Regions from separate parts of the Mycoplana sp. ABR4_002 genome, predicted to be linked through region 1. Evidence: riboswitches for the same ligand, from Rfam matches in the RefSeq annotation. Region 1 holds a riboswitch; the other holds the start of a gene.
What was found. Region 1 has a riboswitch for FMN ahead of ACXAGF_RS12465 (6,7-dimethyl-8-ribityllumazine synthase). Riboswitches for the same ligand answer to the same signal wherever they lie in the genome.
Positions count from the first base shown of each region.

Region 2: linked by a shared signal. The riboswitch ahead of ribB (3,4-dihydroxy-2-butanone-4-phosphate synthase) and the one ahead of ACXAGF_RS12465 (6,7-dimethyl-8-ribityllumazine synthase) in region 1 are both predicted to bind FMN.

Region 1 is NZ_JBSWVO010000001.1:2,583,329-2,598,744, reverse strand. Features, by position in the region: gene ACXAGF_RS12490 (acyl-CoA dehydrogenase family protein) at 1-538, opposite strand, end outside; gene ACXAGF_RS12485 (carnitine 3-dehydrogenase) at 753-2,243, opposite strand; gene bcoG (3-dehydrocarnitine:acetyl-CoA trimethylamine transferase BcoG) at 2,341-3,243, opposite strand; gene ACXAGF_RS12475 (GlxA family transcriptional regulator) at 3,357-4,337, shown strand; gene ACXAGF_RS12470 (LssY C-terminal domain-containing protein) at 4,446-5,159, shown strand; gene ACXAGF_RS12465 (6,7-dimethyl-8-ribityllumazine synthase) at 5,317-5,790, opposite strand; FMN riboswitch at 5,880-6,047, opposite strand; gene ACXAGF_RS12460 (ABC transporter ATP-binding protein) at 6,154-7,215, opposite strand; gene ACXAGF_RS12455 (ABC transporter permease) at 7,229-8,020, opposite strand; gene ACXAGF_RS12450 (ABC transporter permease) at 8,017-8,892, opposite strand; gene ACXAGF_RS12445 (ABC transporter substrate-binding protein) at 9,001-10,107, opposite strand; gene ACXAGF_RS12440 (MurR/RpiR family transcriptional regulator) at 10,235-11,092, opposite strand; gene ACXAGF_RS12435 (N-formylglutamate amidohydrolase) at 11,286-12,053, shown strand; gene ACXAGF_RS12430 (glutamine synthetase family protein) at 12,176-13,546, shown strand; gene ACXAGF_RS12425 (aldehyde dehydrogenase family protein) at 13,715-15,100, shown strand; gene ACXAGF_RS12420 (iron-containing alcohol dehydrogenase) at 15,097-15,416, shown strand, end outside.
Region 2 is NZ_JBSWVO010000001.1:3,104,607-3,120,022, forward strand. Features, by position in the region: gene ACXAGF_RS14830 (substrate-binding domain-containing protein) at 1-569, opposite strand, end outside; gene ACXAGF_RS14835 (L-fucose/L-arabinose isomerase family protein) at 837-2,303, shown strand; gene ACXAGF_RS14840 (transketolase) at 2,316-3,137, shown strand; gene ACXAGF_RS14845 (transketolase family protein) at 3,137-4,099, shown strand; FMN riboswitch at 4,261-4,407, shown strand; gene ribB (3,4-dihydroxy-2-butanone-4-phosphate synthase) at 4,537-5,190, shown strand; gene ACXAGF_RS14855 (SDR family oxidoreductase) at 5,317-6,105, opposite strand; gene ACXAGF_RS14860 (SDR family NAD(P)-dependent oxidoreductase) at 6,158-6,940, opposite strand; gene ACXAGF_RS14865 (sugar ABC transporter ATP-binding protein) at 6,960-8,453, opposite strand; gene ACXAGF_RS14870 (substrate-binding domain-containing protein) at 8,490-9,425, opposite strand; gene ACXAGF_RS14875 (ABC transporter permease) at 9,523-10,500, opposite strand; partial or broken gene ACXAGF_RS14880 (transketolase) at 10,670-11,515, shown strand; gene ACXAGF_RS14885 (transketolase family protein) at 11,512-12,471, shown strand; gene ACXAGF_RS14890 (FGGY family carbohydrate kinase) at 12,475-13,938, shown strand; gene ACXAGF_RS14895 (sugar-binding transcriptional regulator) at 13,971-14,948, shown strand; partial or broken gene ACXAGF_RS14900 (sugar phosphate isomerase/epimerase) at 15,258-15,416, opposite strand, start outside.

The DNA.
Region 1 (15,416 bases):
GGCCGCGCGGCGTCTCCTCCTCGCCGGTGGCGATGAAGACGATGACGAAGTCGGCGATGTCGGCGTGGCTGATGAAGTGCTTGGTGCCGTTGACGATCCAGTCGTCGCCATCCTTGCGGGCGAAGCACTTCATGCCGCGCACGTCCGAGCCGGCATCCGGCTCGGTCATGGCGAGCGCGTCGAACTTGTCGCCGCGCACGGCCGGGATCAGGTACTTCTCGCGCTGCTCGGCGTTGCAGCCCATCAGGATGCCGGAGGGGCGGCCAAAGAACACCGTCAGCGCCATCGAGCCGCGGCCGAGTTCGCGCTCGACCAGCGTGAACGAGGTGTGGTCGAGGCCGGCGCCGCCCACTTCCTCCGGAAAGTTGCAGCCGAAGAACCCGATCTCCTTGCATTTTCGGGCGATTTCCTGGCCCAGTTCCCGCGGCACGAAACCGGTGCGCTCGACTTCGTCCTCGTGCGGATAGATTTCGGTCTCGACGAACGAGCGGACCGTGTCGACGATCATCTGCTGTTCGTCTGTCAATGCGAAGTTCATGGCGTTCTCCCTCGTATTTTCTGCCGGACCGGTGCCGGCCCGCCTTTGCCCGCTGCCGCTCCGTGTCCCCGCCAGGGGAATGGGGCAGCGGCGACGTCTCGCCCGGTTCGCTTTCCTCGAATCGAAGCCGGGCAGTTGCAATCTGGCCGTCGCCCCGCCCTGCGGGATGACGGTCGCCTTTGCTGGATGCGGGGCGTCAGCCCCGATCCGGGGGCTATCGCTTCTGGCCGACGTGCCGGCCGACGCCTTCCGGCGCCGGCAGCTTCGCATGCGCCTTGGCCAGCATCGCCAGCTTGTCGAGTACCTTGCCGTTCGCCGGCGCGGCCTTGCCGGCCTTGCTGTCGACGTGCAGCATCATCTGCTCGGCCGTCGCGACCGCCTCGCCGGTCGCCGCGTCGTAGATCGTCGAGAAGATGTGCAGCCGCTTCTCGTCGTAGGACAGTACCTGGCAGGTCGAGTAGAGCGCGTCGCCGAGCTTGGCCTCGCCGAGGTTCCGGATGTGGGTCTCGACGGTGTAGTAGCTGTGGCCGTCACGAACATAGTCGAGATCGACGCCGATCAGCCGCAGCAGGCCGTCGGAGGTATCGCCGAAGACCTGCAGGTAGCGGTGCTCGGTCATGTGGCCGTTGTAGTCGACCCAGGCGGCGCTGACCCGGGTGTCGACGACACGCAGCGGCTGCTCGCCGCCGAGGTCGGTTTCCGGCTTTTCCGCATTCGCCCAGAGATGCTCCTCGAACTCGGCAAGCAGCTTGCCCGCGCCCCAGCCGCGGCCGTCGTCGCCGGCCTTCAGCGCGTGCATGATGCCGACGAGGTTCTGGTCGCGGATGCGCTCCAGGTCGCGGATGCCGCGGGCGCCGGACTGGGCGTCGGACTGGGAGGCGATCTTCTCGACCAGCTCGTCGTTCAGGTCGACGACGTCGGTCAGCTTGGTCCACGGCCAGGACAGGCAGGGGCCGAACTGGGCGAGGAAGTGACGCATGCCCGCCTCGCCGCCGGCGATGCGATAGGTCTCGAACATGCCCATCTGCGCCCAGCGCATGCCGAACGAGTAGCGGATCACGTCATCGAGCGTCTCGGTGTCGCAGATGTCGTCCTTGATCAGCCACAGGCCCTCGCGCCACACCGCTTCCAGCAGGCGGTCGCCGACGAAGGCCTCGATCTCCTTGTTGATGATCACGCCCTTCATGCCGATCGGCGCGAGTCGCGCCCTGGCCTCTTCGAGCACGGCCCTGGAGGTCTTCTCGCCGCCGACCAGCTCGGCGAGCGGCAGAAGGTACACGGGGTTGTAGGGATGGGCGACGAACAGGCGCTCGGGATGCTTCATGTCGCGCTGCAGGTCGGTCGGCATCAGCCCGGAGGTCGAGGAGCCGATCAGCGCCGCGGGGTCGGCGGCCGCATCGATCTGGGTGAGGACGCCACGCTTCAGTTCCAGCCGCTCGGGCACGCTTTCCTGAATCCAGTCGGCACCTTGCACGGCTTCCTGGATGCTCTTGCTGAAGGTCAGCTTGCCCTTCGGCGGCAGCGGGGCCATCGTCATCATGGCATAGGCGCGCTCGGCATTGGCCATCACCTCGCCGATGATGCGCTCGGCCTCGGGGTGCGGGTCGTACATGTTGACGTCGATGCCGCCGAGGATGAAGCGGGCCGCCCAGGCGCCGCCGATGACGCCGCCGCCGATGCAGGCTGCCTTGTTGATCTTGCTCATATTCGTTCCCACTCGAAATTGTTGCGATGGCCCTGCAGGCACCCGACTCGCGTCCCGGCTCCGGGACCCGGCAAGTGCGTGCGGGAGGACCGGAATGTCAGCGCTTCGTCAGCTTCAGCTTTTCGCGCACCTCGGCCGGACCGATGACGCGGGCGCCCATGTTCTCGATGATCGAGACCGCCTTGTCGACGAGCTGGCCGTTGGTGGCGAACTCGCCCTTGCCGGCATAAAGGTTATCCTCGAGGCCGACGCGGACATTGCCGCCGGCGAGCACGGCCGCGGCCGGGTAGGCCAGCGCGTTGCGGCCGATCGAGAAGGCCGAGAAGGTCCAGCTCTCCGGCACGTTGTTGACCATCGCCATGTAGGTGTTGAGGTCGTCCGGCGCGCCCCACGGAATGCCCATGCAGAGCTGGATCAGCACCGGGTCCTCGATCAGGCCTTCCTCGACCAGCTGCTTGGCGAACCACAGGTGGCCGGTGTCGAACGCCTCGATCTCCGGCCGCACGCCGAGATCGGTCATCTTCCGCGCCATGGCGCGCAGCATCGACGGCGTGTTGGTCATCACGTAGTCGCCGAGCGAGAAGTTCATCGTGCCGCAGTCGAGCGTGCAGATCTCCGGCAGGCATTCGGCGACGTGCGAGACGCGCTCGGTGGCGCCGGCCATGTCGGTGCCGATCTGCTTCAGCGGCAGCGGCTGTTCGACGTCGCCGAAGATCATGTCGCCGCCCATGCCGGCGGTGAGGTTGAGCACGATGTCCACTTCGGCCTGGCGAATGCGGTCGGTGACTTCCTTATAGAGGTCGTTGCGACGCGAGGGGGCGCCGGTCTCCGGATCGCGAACGTGGCAGTGGATGATGGCCGCACCCGCCTTGGCGGCCTCGACGGCTGCTGCGGCGATCTCCTTCGGCGAACGCGGTACGTGACGCGACTTGTTGGCGGTGTCGCCCGATCCGGTCACGGCGCAGGTAATGAAGACATCGCGGTTCATGGCTAGGGGCATTGGTCTCTCCCAGATTTTTCCTTGTGACCATTACGAGCCAAGGAGCGTCGCTTTGCTTTTCATTTTCAGCGATAATCTTTACACTTTGGGAAGATCGAGGGGAGAATTCATCGATGCTGGAGCCGTCGTCCGAAACGCTGGAGATCGACATCCTTGTCTTGCCGGAAACGAACCTGATCCTCGTCGCCTCGCTGATCGAGCCGCTTCGGGCGGCAAACCGGATCTCCGGCCACGACCTTTACCGCTGGCGGATCTTCTCTCCGGACGGAGCGGCCATCGAGACCCGAAGCCGCATCCCCGTGCCGGTCGACGGTCCGTTCCGGCCGGGGCAGGAGACGGCCCCGCTGTTCATCCTGTCGAGCTACCAGTGGGAGCGGAGCGCGACCGCGGGGCTGCGCATGCAGCTGTCGCGCACGGCGCGCCACCGCGCGATGATCGCGGGCATCGAATCGGGCAGCTGGTTGCTGGCGGCCGCCAGCCTGCTCGACGGTCATTCGGTGACGATCCACTGGGAGGACCGGGAGGACTTCGCCGCGGCCTATCCGCACGTCACGGTGCTGCAGGAGCGCTACGTCATCGACGGCAAGCGCATCACCACCGGCGGTTCGCTGCCGACGCTGGACCTGATGCTGGAAATCATCCGCCGGCGCCAGGGCTATTCGCTGGCGCTGGAGGTCTCGCGCCTGTTCATCTACGAGCACGAACGCACCGGCGGGCTGCTGCAGGTGCCGGCGCTCGGCAACATGCGCGTCGCCGACCAGCGCGTCAGCCAGGCGGTGCGGCTGATGGAGGACACGGTCGAGGCGCCGGTCACGCTGGCGCGACTGGCCCGCCGTGTCGGGATCAGCGCCCGCCACCTGCAGGACCTGTTCCAGGAGACGATGGGGGTGGCGCCGCACCAGCACTATCTCGCGCTGCGCCTGAACGCGGCCCGGCGCAAGGTGATCGAGACGAGGCTGGAGTTTGCCGACATCGCGGCGGCCACCGGTTTCAACTCGTCCTCGGCGTTCTCGCGCAGCTACCGGGCACACTATCACGAGAGCCCGACGGAGACGCGGCGCAGGCTGCGGGCGGTGGGCAAGGGGCAGGGCTAGGGATGCCGCGTCCGCACGAGCGGAATGACGGTACTCGACAATCGAGGCGCGCGGGCGCACCTTGCGCAATCCCGCCTGACGGGCCAGCAAGGAGGAACAGGAACGCCGATGCGCCATCGCACCAAGATCCGTGCCGTCCTGGCGGTCTCCGCCGTGCTTGTGGCGGCCTACCTGCTCGTCGCCTACCTCCTCCTTCCGGAAATCTGGATCTTTCGCGACGCGAAGCGCCTCGGCAGTCTCAGCAGCATGGTGACGGTCACGGATGACGACATCCCCGGCGACCCGATCAATGTCGGCCTGGTCGGGACACGGCTGGAGCTGATCCGCGCCTTCGCGGCGGCCGGCTGGGACCCGGCGGACAAGATCACGCTTCGCTCCTCGATCGACATCGGCCTCAGCGTCGTGCTCGACCGCCCCGATCTGGACGCGCCGGTGAGCCCGCTCCTGTTCGAGGGGCGAAAGCAGGACCTGGCCTTCGAGAAGCCGGTCGGAAGCAGTGCCGATGAACGTAACCATGTCCGCTTCTGGCAGACCGAGCGCACCGGCACCGACGGCCGGCCGCTATGGCTGGGGTCGGCGAGCTTCGACCGCGGCGTCGGCGTCAGCCATGACACCGGCCAGATCACGCACCATATCGGCCCGGACATCGACGCCGAACGGGATCTCGTGATCGCCGACCTCGGCAAGGCCGGCGCGCTCACCTCGACCTACGAGATCGAGGGCATCGGCCCGACGCAGGATGGCCGCAACGGCGGCGGCGACCCCTACTTCACCGACGGCAAGGCGCTGGTCGGCGTGCTGGCCGAGGGCAAGACGGACTGACGCGACCCCTCGCGGGGCGGCGGCCGACGGGCGAATTCGCGTGCCGGCTGAATCGCTTGGCGCGGTTCGTTGCGAGGTTGATTCCGCTGCTTCAGCCAAATTGGCAAGGCCGCGCGGGGGACAGGCCGCCGCGCGGCAGGTCGGCGGTCAGATCCTGTCAGGTGCTTGCCAGGGCGAGCCTGGCTCGCGCATCGATGATCTGGGCGGCCGCGTGGGCGGCTTCCTTGCCCTTGATGACGAAGTGGTCGCGGAAGAAGGCTATGTGCGCCTCGCTCTCCTGGAAATGGTGCGGCGTCAGCACGGCGGAGAGAACGGGAACATCGGTGTCGAGGCCGACTCGCACGAGTGCGTCGACGACGGTGCCGGCGACAAAATCGTGGCGGTAGATGCCGCCGTCGACCACGAGGGCGACCCCGAGGATGGCGGAATAGCGGCCGGTGCGTGCCATCGCTTTCGCCTGCAGCGGGATTTCGAGCGCGCCGGGTACATCAATGATCTCGACGTCCGAGGCTCGGCCGCCGAGCGTGGTCCACTCGGCGACGAAGCCGTCGACGCAGCGGTCGACGATTCCGGCGTGCCAGCGCGCGCGGATGACGGCGATCCTGGAGGTGGGATTGGCGGAAATGTTCATGTCTTGGCCTTTCAAGGGTTGTGCCATTTTGCAATGATCCCCTTGGGCGAACACGCAGGACGGCGCGGCCCCGTCTCGGGGCGCTGCCTGCTTGCTCTCTTCCATCCGGACTATTGACCGTCGGCTCCGGCATCGCACCGGATCTGCTGACCCTCCGGCAGAACCGGAGGCGCTCGCGGGCTCCGGGTCCCGCCGCAACCTTGCGCCGCGTGCCCGATACCGCCGGTGGGGAATTCCGCCCCGCCCTGAGAACGATGCGAGCCTATCCTGCCGCGGGCCGTCGATCAAACGCGGCTGCGACGAATAGCACGCGAGTTGCGACAGCGCCGCGAGCGGTGTCCGGACCGCAGCGTTGTCGCATGCTCAATCGCGAATGATCAGCAGGTCGCCGGCGGTGAAGCGCAGCGTCACGGTCTGGCCGACGGTTGGCGCCACCAGGCCGGGACTGTTGAAGGTGTCGAAGGAGATGACGCTGGGACCGACCCGCATGCGGGTGCGGACGACCGAACCGAGAAAGTTGCTGCTGACCACCTGGCCGGTCAGCGCCGTGTCGCCGCTGGCGCCTTCGGCGATCGAGCCGGCCTCCGGGCGCAGCGCAAGCGACACCGTCTCGCCGGCCTTCACCGGACCGAGCGGCTCGCGCAGGGTGACGCTCTGGTCGCCGATCGAGACGCGATTGGCCGCCGGATCGATCACCTTGGCCTCGATCAGGTTCAGCGTGCCGACAAAGGAGGCGACGAAGCGGGTAGCAGGGCGGTTGTAGATTTCCGCTGGCGTGCCGATCTGGTCGGCGCGGCCGGCATTCATCACCACGATCCGGTCGGAGATCGACAACGCCTCCTCCTGGTCATGGGTGACGAAGACCGTGGTGATGCCGAGCTGCTGCTGGATCTGGCGGATTTCCTCGCGCAGCGATACGCGGATCTTGGCGTCGAGCGCCGACAGCGGCTCGTCAAGCAGCAGCACCTGCGGCATCGGGGCCAGCGCGCGGGCGAGCGCCACGCGCTGCTGCTGGCCGCCGGACATCTGGTAGGGATAGCGATCGGCCAGATGCTCCAGCTTGATCAGCCCGAGCATTTCCTTGACGCGTGCCTCGATCTCCTGCTTCGGCCGGCCGGCGACCTTCAGCCCGAAGGCGACGTTGCCGAAGACGTTGAGATTGGGAAAGAGCGCGTAGGCCTGGAACACCATGCCGATGGTGCGCTGGTTGGGCTTCAGCCCGGCCTGGTCCTTGCCGGCCAGTTTGATCGTGCCGCCGCTCGGCGTCTCGAAGCCGGCGATCATCCGCAGGACGGTCGTCTTGCCGCAGCCCGACGGGCCGAGGAAGGAGACGAACTCGCCCTTTTCGATCTCCATGTTGAAGTCGCTGACGACCTGTACCGGCCCGAACGACTTCTGGATGTGGCGGAGAGAGAGAAACGTCATGTGGATTGATTCCTCAGGCCTTTGCGGGCGCGGTTTTCTGAAGGCGGGAGACGAGCTGGATCAGCGCCAGGCAGCCCCAGGTGATGACAAACGCGATGACTGACAGCGCGAACGGCTCGTAGGGCTTGTTGGCGCCGATACGCTGCAGGTAGGGGCCGAAGGCGGGCCGGTCGAGCAGGGCGGCCAGGGTGAATTCGCCGATGACGATCGCGAAGGTCAGGAAGGCGCCGGACAGCACGGCGGGCAGGACATTGGGCAGGATCACCCGGCCGAGAATGGTGATCCAGCCGGCGCCGAGGCTCTGGGCCGCTTCGGTCAGCGTGGCGACGTCGATGGTGCGCAGACCGGTGTCGACGGCGCGGTACATGTAGGGCAGCGCCAGGATCGTATAGCCCAGGGCCAACAGCAGGTTGGTGCCGAATACCGAACCGGTCAGCGGCAACCAGCTGGAGGTGTTGTAGAGCCGGATATAGCCGAAGACGATGACGATTGCCGGTATCACCAGCGGCAGCAGCGTCAGGAACTCGACGTAGGGCCGCGCCCGGGGCATCTTCAGCCGCACCCAGAAGGCCGTCGGCACGACGATCAGGATGCCAATGACGATCGTCACCAGCGCCATGACGACGGAGTAGGAGAACGTCGCCTGGAATTCCGGGTCGGCCAGCACGCGGGCATAGGCGTCGAAGCTGTAGACCCCGCGCCGGGCCTTGAGCGAGAACTCGAACAGGCCGCTGAGCGGGATGAAGAAGTAGAGCAGGCCGACGATCAGCGCCACCCAGCCGGCGATGCGTGCCCAGACGCTCATTTCAGCCACCTTTCGGCGCGCACCCGCAGCCAGATATAGAGGACGTTGGCGACGGCGGTGACGACGATCATGCCGAAGGCCATGGCATAGCCGAGATTGGGGTTGCCGAGGACGTCGCCACGGATCTGGGCGAACAGCTGGATCGGCACGATGTTGAGGCCCGAGCCGGTGAGCGCATAGGCAGTGGCGACGGCACCGAAGGCGTTGGCGAACAGCAGCGCGAAGGTGCCGAGCAGCGAGGGAAACAGGATCGGCAGGGCGACCATGCGCCAGTACTGCAGGGCGCTGGCGCCGAGGATCGCGGCAGCCTCGCGCCACTCGCGCCGCAGGCCTTCCAGCGCCGGCGCGATGATCAGGATCATCAGCGGGATCTGGAAAAACAGGTAGGTGACGGTCAGACCCCAGAAGCTCAGGATGTTGAAGCCGAGATCGCGCTGCAGCACGATGCCGAAGTTCTGGCGCAGCAGCACGCTGACGAGGCCGACCGGGCCGAAGGTGGCAAGGAAGGCGAAGGCCAGCGGCACGCCGGCGAAGTTCGACGCGACCCCGGAAAACGTCATCAGCGGCGACTTGATCCAGCGGGGGACCGCGCCGAACACGACGGCGGCCGCCATGGCAAAGCCGATCAGGCTGCCGAGCGCAGCCGAGGCGAAGGAAATCTTGATCGAGATCCAGTAGCTCGATGGAATCGTGCCGCTGTTCAGGTCGATGATGTTCTGCAGCGTGAAGGAACCGTCGCGCGTCTGGAACGCGCCGATGACGATGTGGATCGTCGGCAGCACCAGGAACATCGTGATGAAGACCACGAAGGGCAGCAGGCCCAGCCATGTGAGCGGAAGTCGCAGTCGATGCTTGCTTGGCACTTTTCTCATCGTTCCGGTCGCTGCCGGTCGGTCCGGCTCAATATCGGTCAACAGGATCTGGAAATGGCGGGCCCCGACCCGAAGAATCGGGCCGGGGCCGCGTCTCGTGCGTCCGCCTTACTGGACGTTGGCGCCGACGACGGCGTCCCAGCCGCCGGTGACGACGGCCTTGTTGGCGTTCTGCTCTTCCACGGTCGGGAAGACGGCCGCCTCGTAGCTTTCAGCCGGCGGCAGGGCGTCGATCAGCTCCTGCGGGACCTTGCCGGCCTTGACCATGGCGTTGAAGCGGGCCGGGTGGCAGTAGCCCTTGAGCCACAGGTTCTGGCCTTCGTCCGAGTAGAGGTACTCCATCCACAGCTTGGCGGCGTTCGGATGCGGTGCGTAGGCGGAGATGCCCTGGACGTAGACGCCGGCGAGCACGCCGGACTTCGGAACGACGACCTCGACCGGCGGGTTGTCCTTCAGTTCGTCGCGCCATGCCAGCGCGTTGTAGTCCCAGGCGACCGAGATCGGCGTTGCACCCTGGGCAATGGTGCCCGCCTTGGCGATGACCGGTACGAAGTTGCCGGCCTTGTTCAGTTCGGCGAAGAACTCAAGGCCGGCCTTGCCGGATTCCTCACCCGGCTTGGCGCCCTTGGACAAACCGGCAGCCAAAACGGCGAGGATGGCCTGGTTGGACGAAAGGGGAGGGCCGGCGAGCGCGACCTGTCCGGCATATTCCGGCTTCAGCAGGTCGGCCCAGTCGGTCGGGGTGTTCTCGACGAGGTCCTTGTTCACGATGAACGACAGCACGCCGTAGTAGTCGCCGTACCAGTAGCCGTCGGCGTCCTTGACGTTGTCCGGGATCTCGTCCCAGGTCGAGACCTTGTACGGCTGCAGCAGCCCCTCTTCCTTCATCTGCGGGCCGAAGGCGAGGCCGACGTCGACGACGTCCGGCGCCTGCGGACCCTTGTTGTCCTTGTTGGCCTTGATGGCCTCGACCTCGTCGGCCGAGCCGGCGTCCGGGTTCAGCTCGTTGACCTGGATTTCCGGGTACTTGGCCTTGAAGCCGGCGATCACGTCGCCATAGCCGCACCAGCTGTGGGGCAGGGCGATGGTGGTCAGCATGCCTTCCTTCTTCGCGGCCTCGATCAGTTCCGCGCTCGGTTCGGCAGCGGCAACAGCCGTGCAGGCCACGAGGATGGCCGTAGAGAGCGATAGCAGTCGGCGGGTATGTGACATCACGGGTGTTCTCCTTTTGTGTGCCAGTCAACTTCGGCGAAGCTGATAGCGGTGCGGTATGAAGCTTATGTGACAGTTTTTAAACGATTTTTCCGCTCCAATTGGGTTATCCCCCGACCTTGCGGCAGTATCAGAGAGGCCTGCGGAAGAGCTTGCTTGCCTCGAGCAGTCCCTCGAGCGATTTCATCCGGTCTCGTGTTTCTCCCCAGTTTGCGCTTTGCACGGCTTCGATCAGGGCTTCGACGACGAAAAGCGTGACGACAGACGAATCCCAGGCGGACGGCGCCTCGATGTGGATACGGAAGACATGCGTGGCCAGCTTCGAAATCGGCGACGCCCACTGGTCGGTGAACAGCACCAGCTCGACGCCGCGCTCGCGGGCGATGCGCGCGAAGGTCTCCATCTCCTGCTCGTAGCGCCGGATGTCGAAGACCACGATGATGTCGCCGGCCTTCATGTTGAGAACGTAGTGCGGCCAGGCACTGGGATTGGAGGCGAGCTGGGTGACGTTCGGGCGGATCACCTGCAAATGGGTGAACAGGTAGTCCGCCAGCGCCTTGGTGATCCGCCCGCCCACGACATAGACGCTGCGCTTGCGGTCGGCGATCATCGCGGCCGCGCCGTCGAAGTCCGCGGTTTCGACCTGCGAAAGGGTCTGTCGCAGGTTGGCCAGGATCGCTTCGGCGAAGCGGTTGAGGATGTGGGTGCCCGGGGCGTTCGCCGCCCAGCGGTCATGCTTGGCGATCGGGTTCGACAGCGTCGCTTCGAGTTCCTGGTGCAGGTGCGACTGGAAGTCGGGGAAACCGCGATAGCCGAGCTTCTGCACCATGCGGGCGACCGTCGGGGTCGACACGCCGGCGTTCTCCGCCACCGTGGTAATGCTGCCAAGGCCGGACACGGGATAATTGTCCAGCAGCGATGCCGCCAACTGCCGCTCGGCACGCGTCAGCGCGTCGTAATGCGCGTTGATCACGTCGGACACCGTCATGGATGCCTGATTCAACGACAATCTGTTCCCCAATCTGCCGCTCTTTGGCGACCTTGGGCGAAATTAAAATCACTGTCACAATTCGTGTCAAATGGTTTTTTGAAAAGATAGTTTCATTGCTGGTTGACAGAACGGAGCGAGTGAAGAATTCTCTTCATCAGTCTAGAATTGGCCGTTCGAGGGGACCGGCTGCATGGAAATCCTGACCGAAAACGAAGGCGATCCTGTCGCCGTCGAGAATGTCAACGGACACAGCCGGTTCGTGCTGGTCTGCGAGCATGCCTCGCTGCGGATGCCCCAACGGTTGGGGACGCTTGGGCTGTCGCCGGAGGCGCTCGGAAGCCACATTGCATGGGACCCGGGGGCGCTTTCGGTCTCGCGCCTGATGGGAAGGAGCCTCGACGCCACGCTGGTTCATCAGCGGTTCTCCCGACTTGCCTACGACTGCAATCGCCCGCCGGAATCGCCGGGGGCGATGCCGGAGACGAGCGAGATCTACCCGGTGCCGGGCAACCGGTCGCTGTCGCAGGCCGAGCGCGCGGCGCGCGCCGCGGCGCTCTATTTTCCCTTTCGCGACCGTGTCGCCGACCTCGTCCGCGCACGCATGGCCGCGGGGCGGGCGCCGATCCTTGTTACGGTCCACAGCTTCACGCCGGTCTATTTCGGCAAGCAGCGATCCGTCGAGGTCGGCATCCTGCATGACGACGACAGCCGGCTGGCCGACCTGATGCTGGCGGCCGCAGGGCGGTCGAAGCTGTTCGACACGCGCCGCAACGAGCCCTATGGGCCGCAGGACGGCGTGACGCATACCCTGCAGGTGCATGGGCTCGCCAATGGCCTGTTGAATGTGATGATCGAGGTCCGAAACGACCTGATCGGGGATGAGGTCAGCCAGGGCGTCATGGCTGACTATCTGACGGGGCTGCTGCTGGAAAGCGTGCCGCTCACGTCGCAGACATAGGATCGCGGCGCGCTGGGCTGCGGGCGAGGTCAGTTCGCAAGCGCCGCGGGACGCCGGCGCTTCCGCATTGCAGTTCCGGCCGCCGGAGGCGGCGGCCACACTCTGTTCATAGGACCGAAATCATGAGCGCAAGTTACACGTTCGAGCAACTGAAGAAGGATGTCGCCGAGGGGCGCATCGACACGGTTCTGGCCTGCCAGGTCGACATGCAGGGTCGCCTGATGGGCAAGCGGTTCCATGCCCAGTTCTTCGTCGACGGCGCTTACGAGGAGACGCATTGCTGCAACTACCTGCTGGCCACCGACATGGAGATGGAGACCGTCTCGGGCTACCGCTCGACCAGCTGGGAGGCGGGCTACGGCGACTACACGATGAAGCCGGACCTTTCGACGCTGCGGCGCATCCCCTGGCTCGAAGGCACGGCGCTGGTGCTGTGCGACATGCTCGACCACGCCACCCACCAGGAGGTTCCGCACTCGCCGCGCGCGGTGTTGAAGCGGCAGATCAAGCGGCTGGAGGCTATGGGGCTGAAGGCCTACATGGCGAGCGAGCTGGAGTTCTTCCTGTTCGACCAGACCTATGACGACGCGCGCGACAGCGGCTATCGCGACCTGCGCCGCATCAGCAGCTACAACGAGGACTACCACATCTTCCAGACGACCAAGGAAGAGGACGTGATGCGGGCGATCCGCAACGGCCTGCAGGGCGCCGGCATCCCGGTCGAGAACTCCAAGGGCGAGGCCTCGGCCGGCCAGGAGGAGATCAATGTGCGTTACGCCGACGCGCTGACCATGGCCGACCGGCACGCGATCATCAAGAACGCCTGCAAGGAGATCGCCTGGTCGCGCGGCAAGGCGATCACCTTCCTCGCCAAATGGAACTACGACGCGGCCGGCTCGTCCTCGCACCTGCACCAGTCGCTGTGGAGCCTCGACGGCAAGACGTCGAAGTTCTACGACCCGGAGGGCAAGTACGGCATGTCCGAGATGATGCGGTGCTACGTGGCGGGGCTCCTGAACCATGCCAGCGAGATCACCTATTTCCTGGCGCCCTACATCAATTCCTACAAGCGCTTCATGGCCGGCACCTTCGCCCCGACCAAGGCGGTCTGGAGCAAGGACAACCGCACCGCCGGCTACCGGCTGTGCGGCGAGGGGACGAAGGCGGTCCGCATCGAGTGCCGCGTCGGCGGCTCCGACCTCAATCCCTATCTCGCCATGGCGGCGCTGCTGGCGGCCGGCATCGCCGGCATCGAGGGCAAGCTGGAGCTCGAGGCGCCGTTCGTCGGCGACGCCTATGGCGGCAAGGGCATCCGCGAGATACCCAAGACCCTGCGCGAGGCCACCGAGTTCATGACGAAGTCGACGATGCTGCGCGAGGCCTTCGGCGAGGACGTCATCGATCACTACACCCGCGCCGCCCAATGGGAGCAGGAGGAGTACGACCGTCGCGTTACCGACTGGGAGGTGGCGCGCGGCTTCGAGAGGGCTTAAGGGTTTCTTAGCATATCCGCTCGCCCGGCCCCCGCCGACAGGGAGGCCGGGCCTTGCTGGTCGGCCCGTCGATGGGCCCGGTAAACGGCCCGTCCATGCGGGCAGGGCGGAGCACGGCAGTCATTTGCGCCGTGTCGGACGTTTCATGCAACCGATAGGAAGACGATCATGACCGTGATCAAATGCATCTCACCCGTCGACGGCTCGGTCTATGCCGAGCGCGAGGCGATCTCCCTCGAGGCGGCCAAGGACGTCGTCGCGCGGGCGCGCAAGGCGCAGAAGGCCTGGGCGAAGCGTCCGCTCGAGGATCGCGTCCAGCTCGTGCTGAAGGGCGTTGCACGCCTCAACGAGATGACCGACGAGGTCGTGCCGGAACTGGCCTGGCAGATGGGTCGTCCGGTGCGCTACGGCGGCGAGTTCAAGGGCTTCAACGAGCGCTCGAACTACGTCGCCGACATCGCCGGCTCCTCGCTCGCCCCGCTCGTGATCGAGGAAAGTGACCGCTTCGAGCGCCGCATCGAGCGCGAGCCGCACGGCGTCGTCTTCGTCATCGCCCCGTGGAACTATCCCTACATGACGGCGATCAACACGATCGCGCCGGCGCTGATGGCGGGCAACGCCGTGGTGATCAAGCACGCCGCGCAGACGCTGCTCGTCGGCGAGCGGATGGTGCGCGCCTTCCTCGAAGCGGGCGTTCCCGATGGCGTATTCCAGAACGTCTTCCTCGATCACGACACCACCTCGGCGCTGATCGCCGCAAAGAGCTTCGACTTCGTCAACTTCACCGGTTCGGTCGAGGGCGGCCGGGCGATCGAGCGCGCGGCGGCCGGCACCTTCACGCCGCTCGGCCTCGAACTGGGCGGCAAGGATCCGGGCTACGTCATGGCGGACGCGGACCTCGACGCCGCCGTCGACACGCTGATGGACGGCGCCACCTACAATTCGGGCCAGTGCTGCTGCGGAATCGAGCGCATCTACGTGCACGAATCGCTCTACGACGCGTTCGTCGAGAAGTCGGTCGCCTGGGTGTCGAACTACAAGCTCGGCAATCCGCTCGACCCGGACACCACGCTCGGGCCGATGGCCAACAAGCGTTTTGCATCCGCCGTGCGCGCGCAGGTCGCCGACGCCGTCTCGCGCGGCGCCAAGGCGCTGATCGACCCGAAGCTCTTCCCGCAGGACGACGGCGGCGCCTATCTCGCCCCGCAGATCCTGGTCGACGTCGACCACTCGATGGAGTTCATGACGGAAGAGACCTTCGGCCCGGCGGTCGGCATCATGAAGGTCCGGAGCGACGCAGAGGCGCTCGAGCTGATGAATGACTGCAAGTACGGCCTTACCGTCTCGCTCTGGACCAAGGATGCCGAGCGCGCCGCCCGCATCGGCCGGGAGCTCGAGACTGGCACCGTGTTCATGAACCGGGCCGACTATCTCGATCCCGCGCTCTGCTGGACGGGCGTGAAGGAGACCGGCCGCGGCGGCTCCTTGTCCGTCATCGGCTTCCACAACCTCACCCGTCCGAAGTCCTACCATTTCAGGAAAGCACTCGCATGACCATCACCGCCAACTGGAGCTACCCGACCGCGATCAAGTTCGGGGCCGGGCGCATCAAGGAACTCGCCGATCACTGCAAGGCGGTCGGCATGAAGCGGCCGCTGCTCGTCACCGATCGCGGCCTTGCGCCGATGGCGATCACCCAGAACGCGCTCGACATCCTCGACGCCGCCGGTCTCGGCCGGGCGATCTTCGCCGAGGTCGACCCGAACCCGAACGACAAGAACCTCGAGGCCGGCGTCAAGGCCTTCAAGGACGGCGGTCACGACGGCGTCGTCGCCTTCGGTGGCGGCTCCGGCCTCGACCTTGGCAAGGC
Region 2 (15,416 bases), 520 kb from region 1:
GCGGTCTGCCGCGCCACCATCTTCATGTCCGAGTACTGGTCGATCACGTCGTGATAGCCCTGCGAGCGAATGCCTGCGTTGGTATCGGACTCCTTGCCGACCAGTTCCGCATAATTGCCGGCTTCGCCCATGAGCTTGACAAACTCCTCGGCGCCGAGCTGGGCCCCCTGGTAGTTGTTCGAGACGATCTGCGAGACTGCGACGCCGGTCGTGGTGATCTCGCGGTCGATCAGGAAGGACGGAATGCCCTTGTCCTTGGCCTTCTGCACGGCGGCCACGGAGGCGTCCGCCCCGGCATTGTCGAGAATGATGGCCTTGACGCCGGCAGCAATTGCGGAATCGAACAGCTCGTTCTGCTTGTTGGCATCGTCGTCGTGGACCAGCACCATGGTCTCGTAGCCGAGCTCCTTCGCCTTTGCGGCGGCGCCATCGGCCTCTGCCTTGAAGAACGGATTGTCATGGCTGGGGGTTATGATCGCAATGGTGTCGGCGGCCAGCGCCAGGCCCGGCACGACACCCGAAAGGCCGAGCACACAAACAGATACAAGCAAGCGACGCGTGATTTTCATGAGAACCTCCCTTTCTCAACCAGTCACAAGACGTGACCTGCTCATTCACTATCGAATAATATCGAATATTGTCAAACTGTTTCTATTTGATCGCAATTTCTACGCGCCGCCGTGCATTGGCGGCGCCTCACGCCGCAATGCAGCATGCCGATCGCCTCAAATCAGAATTATCTTGCCGGACCATCGAACTTGTGAGAAATATCGAAACCAAACAAAACTAAATGAAAGACATCGCTCGATCATGCGGGCGGGTTGAGGGAGGCAGGTTTGAGCCGCATCATTCGCAAGCGTATCGCGCTCGGCGTCGTCATCGGCAGTCGTGCGTTCTTCAATGGCGCCCCGTGCAAGGCCGCGCGCGACGAGGTGCTCGCGCATCTCTCCGACCTCGGCATCGAGGCTCACATCCTGCCCTACGACGCCACCGTCAACGGCGCCGTGCAGTCCGTCGCCGATGCGGACCTTTATGCCTCGTTCTTCCGCACAAAGGCCGACGAGATAGACGGGATCGTGATCTGCCTGCCAAATTTCGGCGACGAGATTGCGGTGGCCGAACTGGTGAACCGGGCGCGGCTCAACGTGCCGATCCTGCTGCAGGCAAGCAATGACGAGATCGACAAGGTGTCCGTGCACGAACGGCGCGACGCCTTCTGCGGCAAGCTCTCGATATCGAACAACTTCTGGCAATACGGCGTGCCGTTCACGGAAACGACCTCACACACCTGCGACGTATCGAGCGCGGAGTTCAAGGCCGATCTCGACCGCTTCGCCCGCGTCTGTCGCACCGTGCGCGGCATGCGAGGCGCCCGCATCGGCTCGATCGGCGCCCGAACCGGCGCGTTCCAGACCATGCGCTATTCGGAAAAGCTGTTGCAGGCGTCCGGCATCACGGTGGTCACCGTCGATCTCTCCGAGATGATGGGGGCCGCAGCGGCGGTCAAGGAAAACGATCCCGCTCTGATCGAGAAACTCGGCAAGGTGCGGAGCTACGGAACGATCCCGGCCCACATCAAGCCGGAGCAGATCATGCGCCAGGCGAAGTGGACGCTCGCCGTCAACCGCTGGATCGACGAAAACGGCTGCGACGCCTCCGCCATCCAGTGCTGGCGCTCCTTGCAGGACAACTTCGGCTGCGCGACCTGTCTCACCATGTCTATGATGGGCGAGGAACTGATGCCGTCGGCCTGCGAGGTCGACGTGATGGGAGCGCTGTCGATGTATGCGATGTCGCTCGCATCCCACCAGCCGGCCGCGATCCTGGACTGGAACAACAACTACGGCAACGCGGTCGACAAGTGCGTCTGCACCCATTGCGGAAACTATCCGAAGAGCTTCTTCGGCATTACCCCAGAGGTCGGCGAACTGGACGTGCTCGGCGAGACCATCGGGCGGGAGAAGTGTTTCGGCGCGGTCAAGGGGAAGGTCAAGGCCGGTCCGATGACCTATTTTCGCCTTTCCACCGACGATCGGGCCGGCACGATCAAGTGCTATCTCGGCGAGGGCGAGTTCACCGACGACCCCTTCGCCATGGACGGCGGAATCGCCGTGGCGAAGGTCGCCGACCTGCGCAGGCTGATGACCTTCATCACCCAGAACGGCTTCGAGCACCACGTCGCCATGGTTAGGGGCCATCATGCCGACGTCGTGCACGAGGCGGTCTACCGCTACCTGAAATGGCCGATCTACCATCACAACGGGACACCGGAGCCGCAGCTCACCTTCCCCGTCCGGTTCTGAAAGGTAGAGAGAATGCAGAACAACGACACCGTCGACAGGATCCGGGACAAGGCCCTGTGGATGCGCCGAAGGGCCTTCACCATGGTCTACGATGCGCAGCTTGGGCATCCCGGCGGCGACTTTTCCGCGATCGACATCATCGCCACGCTCTACTTCGGCGTGATGCGCTACGACCCGGCCCGGCCCGACATGCCGGAGCGCGATCGCTTCATCATGTCGAAGGGTCACGCCACGGGCGCGCTCTACACCGCCCTTTGCGCCGCCGGCTACTATCCGGAAGAGTGGCTCGCCACCTACATGCAACCCAACTCGAAGCTGAACGGCCACCCGAACAGAAACTACCTGCCGGGCGTGGAGACCAACACCGGTCCGCTCGGCCACGGCATGCCGGTTGCGCTCGGCATCGCCATCTCCGGCCAGCTGACGGACAGTGCCTACCGCACCTTCGTGCTGACCGGCGACGGCGAACTGCAGGAGGGGTCCAACTGGGAGGCGGCGATGACCGCCGGCCATCGCAAGCTCAGCAAGCTGACGCTGGTCGTCGACCGCAACCGCCTGCAGCAGGGCATGGGCACGGAGGAAACGAGCGGCCTCGACCCGCTGGACGACAAGTTCCGCGCCTTCGGCTGGGACGTCGCTGTGGTCGATGGCCACAACGTCGGCGCGCTGCTCGACGTTCTGGCCGAACCCTCGGGCGGCCGGGCCAGGCCGCTCTGCGTGATCGCCAACACCGTCAAGGGCAAGGGCGTGTCGTTCATGGAGAACAAGGCCTCCTGGCACCACGGCGTGCCGAATGCCGAGCAGTACGGACTGGCCATGGAGGAACTGGTCTGATGGCCGCGCCCGCCGCAAGACAGCAAGGGCTTCACGACTGCCGCGACGCCTGGGCCCGAACGCTCGAGGACCTCGCCGCGCAGGACCCGCGCATTGTCGCCGTCGTCAATGATTCCGTCGGCTCCTCCAAGCTCGGCGGATTTCAGAAGAAGTTCCCCGAACGGCTGGTCAATGTCGGCATCGCCGAACAGAACATGGTCGGCGTCGGCGCGGGACTGGCCAACGGCGGGCGCATTCCGTTCGTTTCCGCCGCCTCCTGCTTTCTGACCGGCCGCGCCCTGGAACAGGTGAAGGCCGACATCGCCTATGCCAACTTCAACGTGAAGCTGATCGGGCAGTCCTCCGGCATCGCCTATGGCGAACTCGGACCGACCCATCACTCGATCGAGGATTTCGCCTGGCTGCGTCCGCTGAGCAACATCACCGTCGTCGTGCCGTCCGACCCCTGGGAAACGGCGGAGGCCGTGAAATGGGCGGCGGCGCATGAAGGTCCGGTTTTCATCCGCTTGAGCCGCATGCCGGTGCCCGACCTCGACGTGGCCGACCGGGTATTCCGGCCAGGCACGGCGGAACGGTTGCGCGACGGCTCGGACGTGACGCTGATCGCCTGCGGCACCACGGTGCACCTTGCCGTCGATGCCGCGGAAAGCCTGCGCAACGAGGGCATCTCCGCACGCGTCCTCAACATGGCGACCCTCAACCCGCTGGACGAAGCCGCGGTAGCGTCGGCGGCTGCCGAAACCGGCGCGATCGTGACGGTCGAGGAAGCCAATATCCGCGGCGGTCTCGGCGGGGCGGTGGCCGAATTCACCGCCGGCAACCTGCCGGTACCGGTCGAGCGCGTCGGGTTCCCCGGCTTCGTGCCCACCGGTTCGGTCGACTGGCTGTTCGAGCAGTTCGGCCTGACCGGGCCCGGGATCGTCAAGGCCGCCCGCCGCGCGATCGCGCGCAAGCGTCGCTGAGCACGGCAAGGTTGATGACGCTAGGCCGACCCGAGGTAAACGGGCGCAGCCGTCGCAGGATCGCCGGTGTTCAACGATGTGTTCAACGCGCGGGCGTCGTTTTTGTGCCTCTTCGGATCGAAGGCTCCCTTGCAATTGCCGCCCGGATATCCTTATCTTCGCGCTGTTCTCAGGGCGGGGTGCAATTCCCCACCGGCGGTATCGGGAGGGATCCCGGAGCCCGCGAGCGCTCCCGGCCCTGCCGGGAGGTCAGCAGATCCGGTGCGAGGCCGGAGCCGACGGTATAGTCCGGATGGAAGAGAGCAAGGCACGCCCACCCCTCGCGACGAGCCGGGGCGCGGTGCCTGTTCGCCCAAGGGACGTTTGTCTGATCCGCGCAGGCGGGGATGGTGCAACGAGCGCCGGAAGATCCGGCCGAACCCTTGAAAGACTGCAGCATGACGATTTCGAAGATTGAAGATGCGATCGCCGCCATCGCCCGCGGGGAGATGATCGTCGTGGTCGACGACGAAGACCGCGAGAACGAGGGCGACATCGTCTTCGCCTCCGAGGACGCCACCGCCGAGAAGATCGCCTTCATGATGAACCGGGCCCGCGGGCTGATCTGCGTGTCGATGGAGGGCGAGCGCCTCGACGCGCTCGACATCCCGCTGATGGTGCCGAACAACACCGAATCCTTGAAGACCGCCTTCACCGTCTCGGTCGACTACCTGCCGGGCACGACGACGGGCATCTCCGCCGCCGACCGCGCCGCCACCGTCAGGGCGCTGATCGACCCGGCCGCGAAGGCGGACGCGTTCGCCCGCCCGGGCCACATCTTTCCGCTGCGCGCCAACCCCAAGGGGGTGCTCGGCCGGCCCGGCCACACCGAGGCCGCCATCGATTTCTGCCGCCTCGCCGGCAAGGCCCCCTCCGGGGTGATCTGCGAAGTCGCAAACGACGACGGGACCATGGCGCGCCTGCCGGAGCTGACGCTGTTCGCACGGCAGCACGGCCTGCATCTGGTCACGATCAAGGACCTGATCGCCTACCTTACCCGACAGCCTGCCGAGGAGAGCGACGGGCCGGTCGACGCCACCATCGCCGCGTGAGGTTCTCCCGGATCGGTTAGGCGAGCCTTCGCAGGCCGGTGGCACCGGCCACCGCCTGCAGACATCTGGAACCGGCGGACCGCGGCGGCGCAAACTCCCACGCAAGGTCGGCCGGCTGTCCGCAGCTTACCAGCAGCAGAAGCCGCCATCGACGAGGAGGTTGACGCCCGTGCAATAGGACGAGGCGTCGGCGGCGAGGAAGATTGCGGGCCCGACCATTTCGTCGACCGTGGCCATGCGCTGCATCGGTGTCTGGCGCTCAAACTCCTGGGTCTGGTGCACCATTTCCGGCCGGGTGTTCATCGGCGTCGCCGTATAGCCCGGACTGATCGCGTTGACGCGGATGCCGCGCTCGACCCACTCCATCGCCATTGATTTCGTCATATGGATCACGCCGGCCTTGGAGGCGTTGTAGTGAACCTGCGACAGACCGCGATTGACGATGACGCCGGACATGGAGGCGATGTTGATGATCGATCCGCGGCCGTGCTTCAGCATGGCCGCGGCTTCCGCCTGGCAGGAGAAAAACACGCCCTTCATGTTGATGTCCATGAGGGTCTGGTACTGCGTTTCGCTCATCTTTTCGGCTGGATTCGCATTGGCGATGCCGGCCGCGTTGACCGCGATGCGGAGCGCGCCGAGCTCGGCTTCGGTCCTGGCGACCGCCTCGTCCAGGGCCGGACGATCCGTCACGTCGACCGCGACGGCGGCGGCCTTGCGGCCGGCGCGCTCGATCAGGCCGACCGTCACGGCCAGGCCGTCGTCGGTCCGGCGGTCGAGAACCGCGACGTCGGCGCCGCACTGCGCCAGGCCGACGGCAATGCGCTGACCGATGCCGCTGCCAGCGCCGGTCACCAGCGCCACACGGCCGGTCAGATCGAACAATGCCGGCGCGTTCAATGTAATCCCGTTCATTCTCTGCGGCCTCCCACCGATGAAAGCGAAGTTCTTGTCCGACCCACCGGGCCTAGGACATGATCAGGCCGCCATCGACATTGATGGTCTGGCCGGTAATATAGTCGGCGTCGCGGCTGGCCAGGAAGGCGATCAGCGCTGCTACATCCTTGCCCTCGCCCGCGCGCTTCATCGGAATGTTCTGCACCCAGCTGGCCATCAGTTCGCCCGGGCCGTAGTCGCCGAGGATCTTGCCCCAGACCCGGTCGTTATAGTCCCACATGTCGGTCTTGATGATGCCGGGGCAGATCGCATTCACGGTGATGCCGTCGAGTGCGACCTCCTTGGCGAGGCTTTGGGTCATGCCCATGACGCCGAATTTCGAGGCGGCGTAGTGGGGGGTGTAGATGAAGCCGTCGCGCGCCTGGCCGGAGGCGATGTTGATCAGCCGGCCGCCGTTGCCAGCCTTGCGCATCCGCCGGATGGCCTCCTGGCAGCACAGGAACGCGCCCTTGGTGTTGACCGCCATCGTCGCGTCCCACTGCGCCTCGGTCAGGTCCTCGATCTTGGCGATGGTGATGATGCCGGCATTCTGGACGGAGACGTCGACCGCGCCGAACTCGTCCTCGGCCCGGTCAAAAAGGGCGACGACGGCGCCTCGGTCCGTGACATCGCACAAGACGCCACAGGCGTTCGCCCCGCTGTCGCGCAGTTTCGCCGCCGCTTCCTCGACCTGCGGCTCGACGGAGGCGATCACAAGGTTGGCCCCCTCCTCGGCAAAGCGCTGGGCGATGGCAAGGCCGATCCCCTTGTTTCCGCCGGTGACGACGACCGTCTTGCCCGTGAACCGATTCATCTCTCTTCTCCTTGCCGCTTCATGCCGTTGCGAGTTCCATCACCGAGACGTCATTGGCCTCGGTATGATCCAGAATTCCTGTCTGCTGGCCGGCCGCCATCACGAGGATGCGGTTCGACACGCCCAAAACCTCCTCCAGGTCCGAGCTGACGACGATCACCGCAACGCCCTGTTCGGCGAGCCCGTGGATGATTTCGTAGATCGAGGACCGGGCACCGACGTCGATGCCGCGGGTCGGTTCGTCCAGAAGCACCACGCGGGGGTTGCGGGCGAGCCACTTGGCGATGACGACCTTCTGCTGGTTGCCGCCCGACAGCTCTCCGGCATTCTGCCGGCCCCTGCCCTTCACCCCGAGTTTGCGAATGTTGTCGTCGGCGAACTGCTGCACGCGCCCGGAACTGATCCAGCCGGAGGTTCCGACCGACTCGAAGTTCGAATAGGCGATGTTCTCCGCAATGCTGTGATCAAGGATCACCCCCTGCAGCTTGCGGTCCTCGGGGATCAGGACGATCCCGTTGCGGATGGCATTGTGGGGCGAGGTCGGCGTCACGTCCTTCCCGTTTAGCACGACGGTGCCCGCCTTGATCGGGTCCGCGCCGGCGATCGCGCGCACCAGTTCGGTTCGGCCCGCGCCGATCAGTCCCGCGATGCCGAAGATCTCGCCGCGGCGAACGGAGAAGTTGACGTCGTTGAACCGCCCCGAAGGCGACGACAGGTCACGCACCTCGAGCACGACCTCGCCCGTTGGCTGGGCCAGCGGCGGGAACATCTGCTCCATGCTGCGCCCCACCATCGCCTCGACGATGCTGCGGATCGGAACGTCCGCCGTTTCGAATTCCCGCACCTTTTCTCCGTCCCGCATCACGACGATGCGGTCGGCGATCTTCTTGATCTCCTCCAGGCGGTGGGAGATGTAGACGATGCCGACGCCCTCCGCCTTCAATCGTTCGATCTGCTCGAACAGCAGCTTTGTCTCCTCGACGCCCAACGCGGCCGTCGGCTCGTCAAGGATCAGGAGCTGGGCGTTCAGCGTCAGCGCCTTGGCGATTTCGATCAGTTGCTGGCTGGCGGTCGGCAGGCCCTCGACGATGCGGCGCGGCGAGATGTCGAGGCCGAGCCGTTCGAGCCCCTGATGGGCGCGCCGTTCCATCTCGCCCCGGTCGACCAGGCCGCTCTTTATCGGGTAGCGCCCGACGAAGATGTTCTCGGCAATCGACAGATGCGGCAGCAGCAGCAGCTCCTGGTGGATCATGCCGACCCCCGCGTCGATCGCGGCGCGGGGGTCGGCGGGCGCGTAGCGTGCGCCCTTCCAGGTCATCTCTCCGGACGTGGGCAGGACCGTCCCGGAGATGACATTCGACAAGGTCGATTTGCCGGCCCCGTTCTCGCCAAGCAAAGCGACGACTTCCCCGGCGTAGATGTCCATATCGATGCCGTGGAGAACCTCGATCGGTCCATAGGACTTATGGATGTTCCGCAGGGTCAGGATCGGAGTTTTGCCTTCGGAGTTCATGGCGTCAGCCTTTCGTATTGCGGTGCCGGCCCGGGATCAGGGATGCTGCTCCACGTATTTCGGGGCGTCGTCGCAGGTGGTGAGCACCGCGTTCGGGGTCTGCCGTTCCGGCACGGTCTCGCCGGCGGCGACCTTGATCGCGGCATCGACCGCCAGGCGCCCCATCAGCTGGGTGCTCTGCGTTGCCGTCACGACGAACGGCCCCTCGCACTTGGCGAGGTATTCGAGCGCGGCGACATCGCCGTCGTATCCGCCGATGATGACCTTGTCCGAGAGCCCGGCGACGTCGACGGCCTTGGCCGCGCCCATGGCGAGCGCGTCGGCCTGCCCGAAGATGATGCGGATGTCGGGGTGTGCCTGCAGCATGTTCTGCGTGATCGAGAAGCCCTCGTCGGGAGACCACATCTGGCTCCACTGCTGCGCGACCAGCTCGACATCGGGATTTTCCTCGATCGCGCGCTTGCAGCCGGCGAAGCGGTCAACCTCCGGCGTCGTGCCCTTCTGCCCGTGGACGATGGCCATCTTGCCCTTGCCGCCGGCGAGCCCGATGATGTGCTTGCAGACCTCGTAGGCGGATTCGACGCTCTCCCCGGCAATGAAGGTGTCGCCCGGAGCACCGTCCGGCGTCCGGTCCACGTTGATCACCGGGATGCCTTCTGCGCGTGCCAGTCTCGTCGGTACCGCCGCGGCCGCGGCGCCGGCGGGGATGTAGATGAACGCATCGATCCCCTGGGTCATGAAGTCCTGAACCTGGCTGACCTGGGTCGCGGTGTCGTTCTTCGCGTCGGCGACGATGACCTCGATCCCCTTTTCACGGGCATAGCCCTCGACGCCGAGCTTGATCTGGTTGAAGAAGTCCGCCTGCAGGTTGGGGACCGCAAGGCCGATCTTCTTGACCTCTTCGGCCATCGCCGAGCCGGCAATTGATGTGGCTGCCGCAGCGGCAAGCAAAACCTTCAAATGCACTTTCATGATCTTCTCCTCCTTGGGGGTGACGGGCCGCTTCGGTAAAGCCGATCAAGCGGCCGACTGCACAGGGAACTGGATCGGCTCCACCTCCCTGAATTTCTTATCGCTTGCGCTTGAACGTCTCGGCGGCGACCGCCAGCACGATGACCGTTCCGATAATGACCGCCTGCAGGAACGGCGACACGCCGAGCAGGTTCAGGCCGTTGCGCAAGACGCCGATGATCAGAACGCCGATGATGGTGCCGACGATGCCGCCGGTGCCGCCCGACAGGCTGGTCCCGCCAATCACCACGGCGGCGATGGCATCGAGCTCATAGGCAACGCCGGAACTGGGCTGCACCGAGTCCAGGCGGGCTGCCAGCAGGATGCCGGCCAGTCCGGAGAGCGCCGCTGACACGACGTAGACCATGACGGTGATGCGCTTGACGTTGATGCCGGCAAGGCGCGCAACTTCCGGGTTGCCGCCAATTGCATAGAGCGCCCGGCCGCCTTGACGGTAGCGCAGGTAGAGGGTCGCAGCCACGAACACCACCAGCATCACTGCCACGGTCAGCGTCAGGAAGCCGCCATAGCGGATGATGGCGCTCATGTTGAACCAGGCCGGGAAGCCGATGATCTGAGAGCCATTGGTGATCATGTTGGCAAGCCCGCGCGCAATCGACATCATTGCCAGGGTCGCAATGAACGCGGGCACCTTGAACGTCGTGATCATCAGGCCCGAGATCGCGCCGGCGACGGCCGCCGCGCCCAGCGCTCCGCTTATTGCCACGACCATGGGCAGGCCGGCCTCGACGTTGAGATAACCCAGAACCATCATCGAGAGCGCCAGCACCGAGCCGACCGAGAGATCGATGCCGCCGATGAGAATGACGAAGGTCATCCCTACGGCCATAATCCCGAGCACCGTGATCTGATCGAGAATGTTCAGGAAGTTGCGGAACGACAGGAACGAGTCCGTCGAGATCGCGAGAAACACACAGAGCGCCAAGAGTCCGATCAGGGGGCCGGTGGCGCCACTCAGGGAAGCGAGTTCCGGCAGGCGCGATTTTCTTTCGCTGGCTGTGGGCGTGAGCGACATGGCTTTCTCCTAACGCATAAATATGCAGAGTTGATGAATAATTCCTACCCGAAGACGGACTGGCGGTCAAGAGGCGGAATTTGTACCCATTGCGACGCGATACGTGGTCCGAGGCTGGGCATCGGCGACCTCTTGACAATCCACCGATACGCATGTTCTATCTAATGCGAATAATTATGCTGAGGTGATGAACATGACCCCCCAGGATCTTCGCATGATCGCCAATCGTGTCCGTCGACGCGATCTTCAGGCTGTCTTTGAAGCCGGCGCCGGCCATATCGGCGGCGAGATGTCCGTGATCGATCTGCTCACGGCGCTTTACTTCCACACGATGAATGTCAGCGCCCAGGCGCCACTCGACCCGAAGCGCGACCGTCTGGTGCTCAGCAAGGGGCACACGGCGCTCGCCCTCTACATTGTGCTGTCGGAAAAGGGCTTCATTCCGAAGGACGAGATCTCGACATTCCTCAAGCCGCACTCCCGCCTCAACGGTCACCCGAACCGAGTCAAGGTGCCCGGTGTGGAGACCAACACCGGACCGCTCGGTCACGGCCTGCCGATCGGCGTCGGCATGGCCAAGGCGGCGAAGCTGAACGGCGACGCCTGGCGCACCTTTGTCATTACCGGCGACGGGGAGTTGCAGGAGGGCTCCAACTGGGAGGCCATCATGGCAGCGGCCCAGTTCAGGCTCGACAACCTGACCCTGATTATCGACCACAACCGGCTGCAGCAGGGCGCGCGCCTGGCGGACACCAACGACGTCGCCCCGCTGCGCCCCAAGCTCGAGGCCTTCGGCTGGGCGGTCGAGGAGATCGACGGGCACGACATGGAGCAGATCTGCCGTGCGCTGGCGCCCGAGGCGGCCCTGCCCGGAAAGCCGAAATGCATCGTCGCCCACACGCAGAAGGGACAGGGAATCTCCTTCATGACCGACAATGTCGCCTGGCATCACAAGGTGCCGACCGAGGAACAGTACAAGCAGGCCATGGCCGAACTTGAGGAGGCCGCACGATGAACGCCCCCTTCGAAACCGCCAAGCTCCACGATTGCCGCGACGCCTTCGTCGCCACTCTGGAAGAGCTCGGCGCCGGAAACAACGACATTGTTGCCGTTTGCAACGACTCCGTCGGCTCATCCAAGCTCGGCGGGTTCAGGGACAAGTTTCCCGAGCGCCTGGTCAACGTCGGCATTGCCGAGCAGAACATGGTCGGTGTCGGCGCGGGACTTGCGAACGGCGGCAAGATCCCGTTCGTCTGCGGCGCGTCGCCCTTCCTCACCGGCCGGGCCCTGGAACAGATCAAGGCCGACATCGCCTACTCCCTGACGAATGTGAAGCTCGTCGGCATCAGTTCGGGCATGGCCTATGGCGAACTCGGGCCCACCCACCATTCGATCGAGGACTTCGCCTGGGTTCGCGCCCTGCCGAACATCCCGGTCATCGCGCCGGCGGACCGGTTCGAAACCGCCGCAGCCGTGAAGTGGGCGGCCGCACATGACGGCCCGTGCTTCCTGCGTCTGAGCCGCGTCGGTGTACCCGATGTCCTTTCGGATGACCACGTGTTCGAGGTCGGCAAGGCCAACAGGCTGCGCGAGGGCGGCGACCTTACCATCATCGCCAACGGCGTCCTGACCCATCGCGCCGTGCAGGCCGCGCTGATCCTGGAAGCGCGGGGCATCGCGGCGCGGGTGGTCAACATGGCGACCGTGCGGCCGATCGATGCCGATGCGATCCGCGCCGCCGCCGAGCAGACCGGCGCCATTCTGACCTGCGAGGAGCACACCGTCTTCGGCGGGCTGGGAAGCGCGGTCGCCGAGGTCGTTGTCGACACCCATCCCGTCCCGATGACGCGACTCGGCGTGCCTGGCATCTTCGCCCCGACCGGATCGGCAAACTTCCTGCTGGACGAGTTCGGCATGTCGCCGCAGGGTATCGCCGACAGCGCGGCGCTGCTGCTGAAAAGGAAAGGCTAGGAGATGACGCGAACGGCTGTTCTGGCGATCGACGAAGGCACGACCAATTCCAAGGCCGTCCTTGTTACGGAAGCGGGCGAGATCATCGCCAGCGGATCCGCGCCGGTGCCCACCGAACATCCGCAACCGGGCTGGGTCCAGCAGGACGCCAACGAGATCTGGACGGCGACGAAGAAGGCCGTCGCGGCCTGCCTCGACGCCGTGCCGAACGTCGAGGTCGTTGCCCTCGGCATCTCCAACCAGCGCGAGTCGATCCTGATCTGGGACCGCAAGTCCGGCGCGCCGCTGGGGCCGGTCGTGACCTGGCAGTGCCGCCGCACAGCTACGGCGTGCGAGGCGCTGAAAGTGGCCGGGCACGAGCCGGACGTGATCGCCCGGACCGGCCTTCCCCTGGACCCGATGTTCCCGCCGACCAAGGCGGCGTGGCTGCTGAAGAGCCATGGGCAAGCGCATGGCGACATCTGCATCGGCACGGTGGACAGCTGGCTGATCTGGAAGCTCACCGATGGCGGGGTCCACGCCACCGACCGTTCCAACGCGGCGCGGACGCAGCTGTTCAACCTGACCGACGGCCGATGGGACGAGGGCCTCTGCGCCCTCTTCGGCGTTCCCCGTGCGATGTTGCCGGAGGTGGAGGATTCGGCCCACGTCTTCGGCCGGACCCGCAATTGCGGCGCCCTGCCCGATGGCATTCCAATCGCCTCGGCCGTCGGCGATTCCCATGCCGCCCTGTTTGCCCATGGGGCCTTCGGGCCCGGCGACGGCAAGATCACCTTCGGCACCGGGTCGTCGGTGATGACCACGGTGCCTGCCTATCTGGTACCGCCGGCCGGGATTACCACGACGATCGCCTGGTCGATCGGCGGCCGTTCGACGTTTGCGCTGGAGGGCAATATCCTCGTCAGCGCCTCGATCCTGCCGTGGACCGCGGAGATGCTGGGTCTGGACGGTGTCGATGCGCTGCTAGCCCTTGCCCAGACCGTCGCTGATGCGCAAGGGGTCTCGCTGGTTCCGGCTCATGTCGGCCTTGGATCACCCCACTGGAAATCGGGCGCGCGCGGCCTCGTCTGCGGCCTGTCCTTCGGATCGAGGCCCGCCCACCTGGCCCGAGCCGCAGCCGAGAGCATGGCATTCCAGGTCCAGGACGTGTTTGCGATCATGGCCGCGGCGGCCGGCGGCATCGGCCGCCTGTCCGTCGATGGCGGACCTAGCCGCAATCCGTTTCTGATGCAACTCGTGGCGGACTACATCGATCACCCGGTGGTCCCGTGCCGGAACACCGAAGCCTCCGCCATTGGCGCCGCGCAACTCGCAGGATTGGCAACGGGTTTCTGGCCGGACCTGGAGGCCCTCGCCCGGCTGTCGCGGCACGATGCGGAGATTGCCCCGAGGATGCCGAAGGCTGCGCGGGACGCCGGCCTTGCGGCCTGGCAGGTGGCCATTGCTCGCGCGACGCTGGGAGTGTAGGGAATAAATATTCACGACCAGGGTTGGAGCCCATGTCTCGACTGCACGAACTGCGCATGATCGCCCGCGTGGCGCAGATGTATCACATCGAGGGCAAGCGTCAGGCCGAGATCGCCGCCCATCTGCGGATGTCGCAAGCGACCGTGTCGCGGATGCTCAAGCGGGCGCAGGAGGAAGAGATCGTCCGCACCACTGTAATCGCCCCTTCCGGCACGTATGCCGACCTCGAGGTGGACTTGCGCCGCAAGTACGGGCTTGCCGAGGCGATCGTCGTCGAATGCACCGAGGATCGCGAAGGGGCCATCATGGCCCGCATCGGCGAAGCGGCCGCCCATTTTCTCGAGGCCACGCTGCAGCCGGAGGAGATCATCGGCGTGGCGAGCTGGTCCGAAACCATCCTGCGCATGGTCGAGAACATCCATCCGATGAAGGACGGCAAGGCGAAATATGTCGTGCAGACGCTGGGTGGCCTCGGCGATCCGCGCGTCCAGGCGAATGCCACGCAGCTCACCACGCGCCTTGCCAAGCTGACGGGAGCCGAGCCGCACCTTCTGAGCGCGCCGGGCGTGGCGCAGTCGCGCGAGGCCAAGCTCGTCCTGCTGGGCGACCCCTATGTCCGCGAAACCATGGACATGTTCGGCAAGATCACGCTGGCGCTCGTCGGCATCGGCGCGATGGAACCGTCCGCGATGCTGGCGCGCAGCGGCAACTTCTTCTCCTCGCGCGAACTCGCCCATGTCGCCGAAGCCGGCGGCGTCGGCGACATCAGCCTGCGGTTCTTCGATGCCGAGGGCAGGTTCGTGAAGACGCCGCTGGACGACCGCGTCATCGGCATGTCGCTCGAAGAGCTTTCCGGTATCGAGCGGGTCATCGCGCTCGCCGGCGGACAGTCGAAGACCGAGGCCATCCGCGGCGCGCTGCGCACCGGCGTCATCGACATTCTGGTCACCGACAAGTTCACGGCCGAACGGCTGGTCGGCTCGAACAGCCACCAGGCCGCTGCCGAGTGATTCCGGACGGCCTCGGATCGCACCAAGAGCGCCATCCTTCCGCCCATCGTCACCCTCGCCAAAGAACAGGGGCGGCTACGACGGCCGGGACCGACACGGGTCGGGACCGCGTTCAGCGCCATGCCGACGCCATGCGCGGAAACGCCGACGTTGCGGATCTTCACGCGCAGGGTGCCGCCCACTGCGCCGATGATGCCGGCCAGGATCGCCAGCTCCACGAACCGGCGGCAGTCCCCGGATGCTCCCGGTTCCCGCCGTCGACGCCCCGATTGGGCTGAACAATCGTCCTTGTCGTTTCCCGGAATGGGGTCAGATCGCCTGCGGCTTGCAGTCGCTTTCGGCCACCGGCATCACGCCTTTCAGGACTGCGATGGACTTTTCCAGTCCTTCGAGGCTGTTCAACAGACGTCCTCGTGCTCGACCGAAAGCCAGCCATCGTAGCCGGCCATCCTCAGGCGGTAGCAGAAC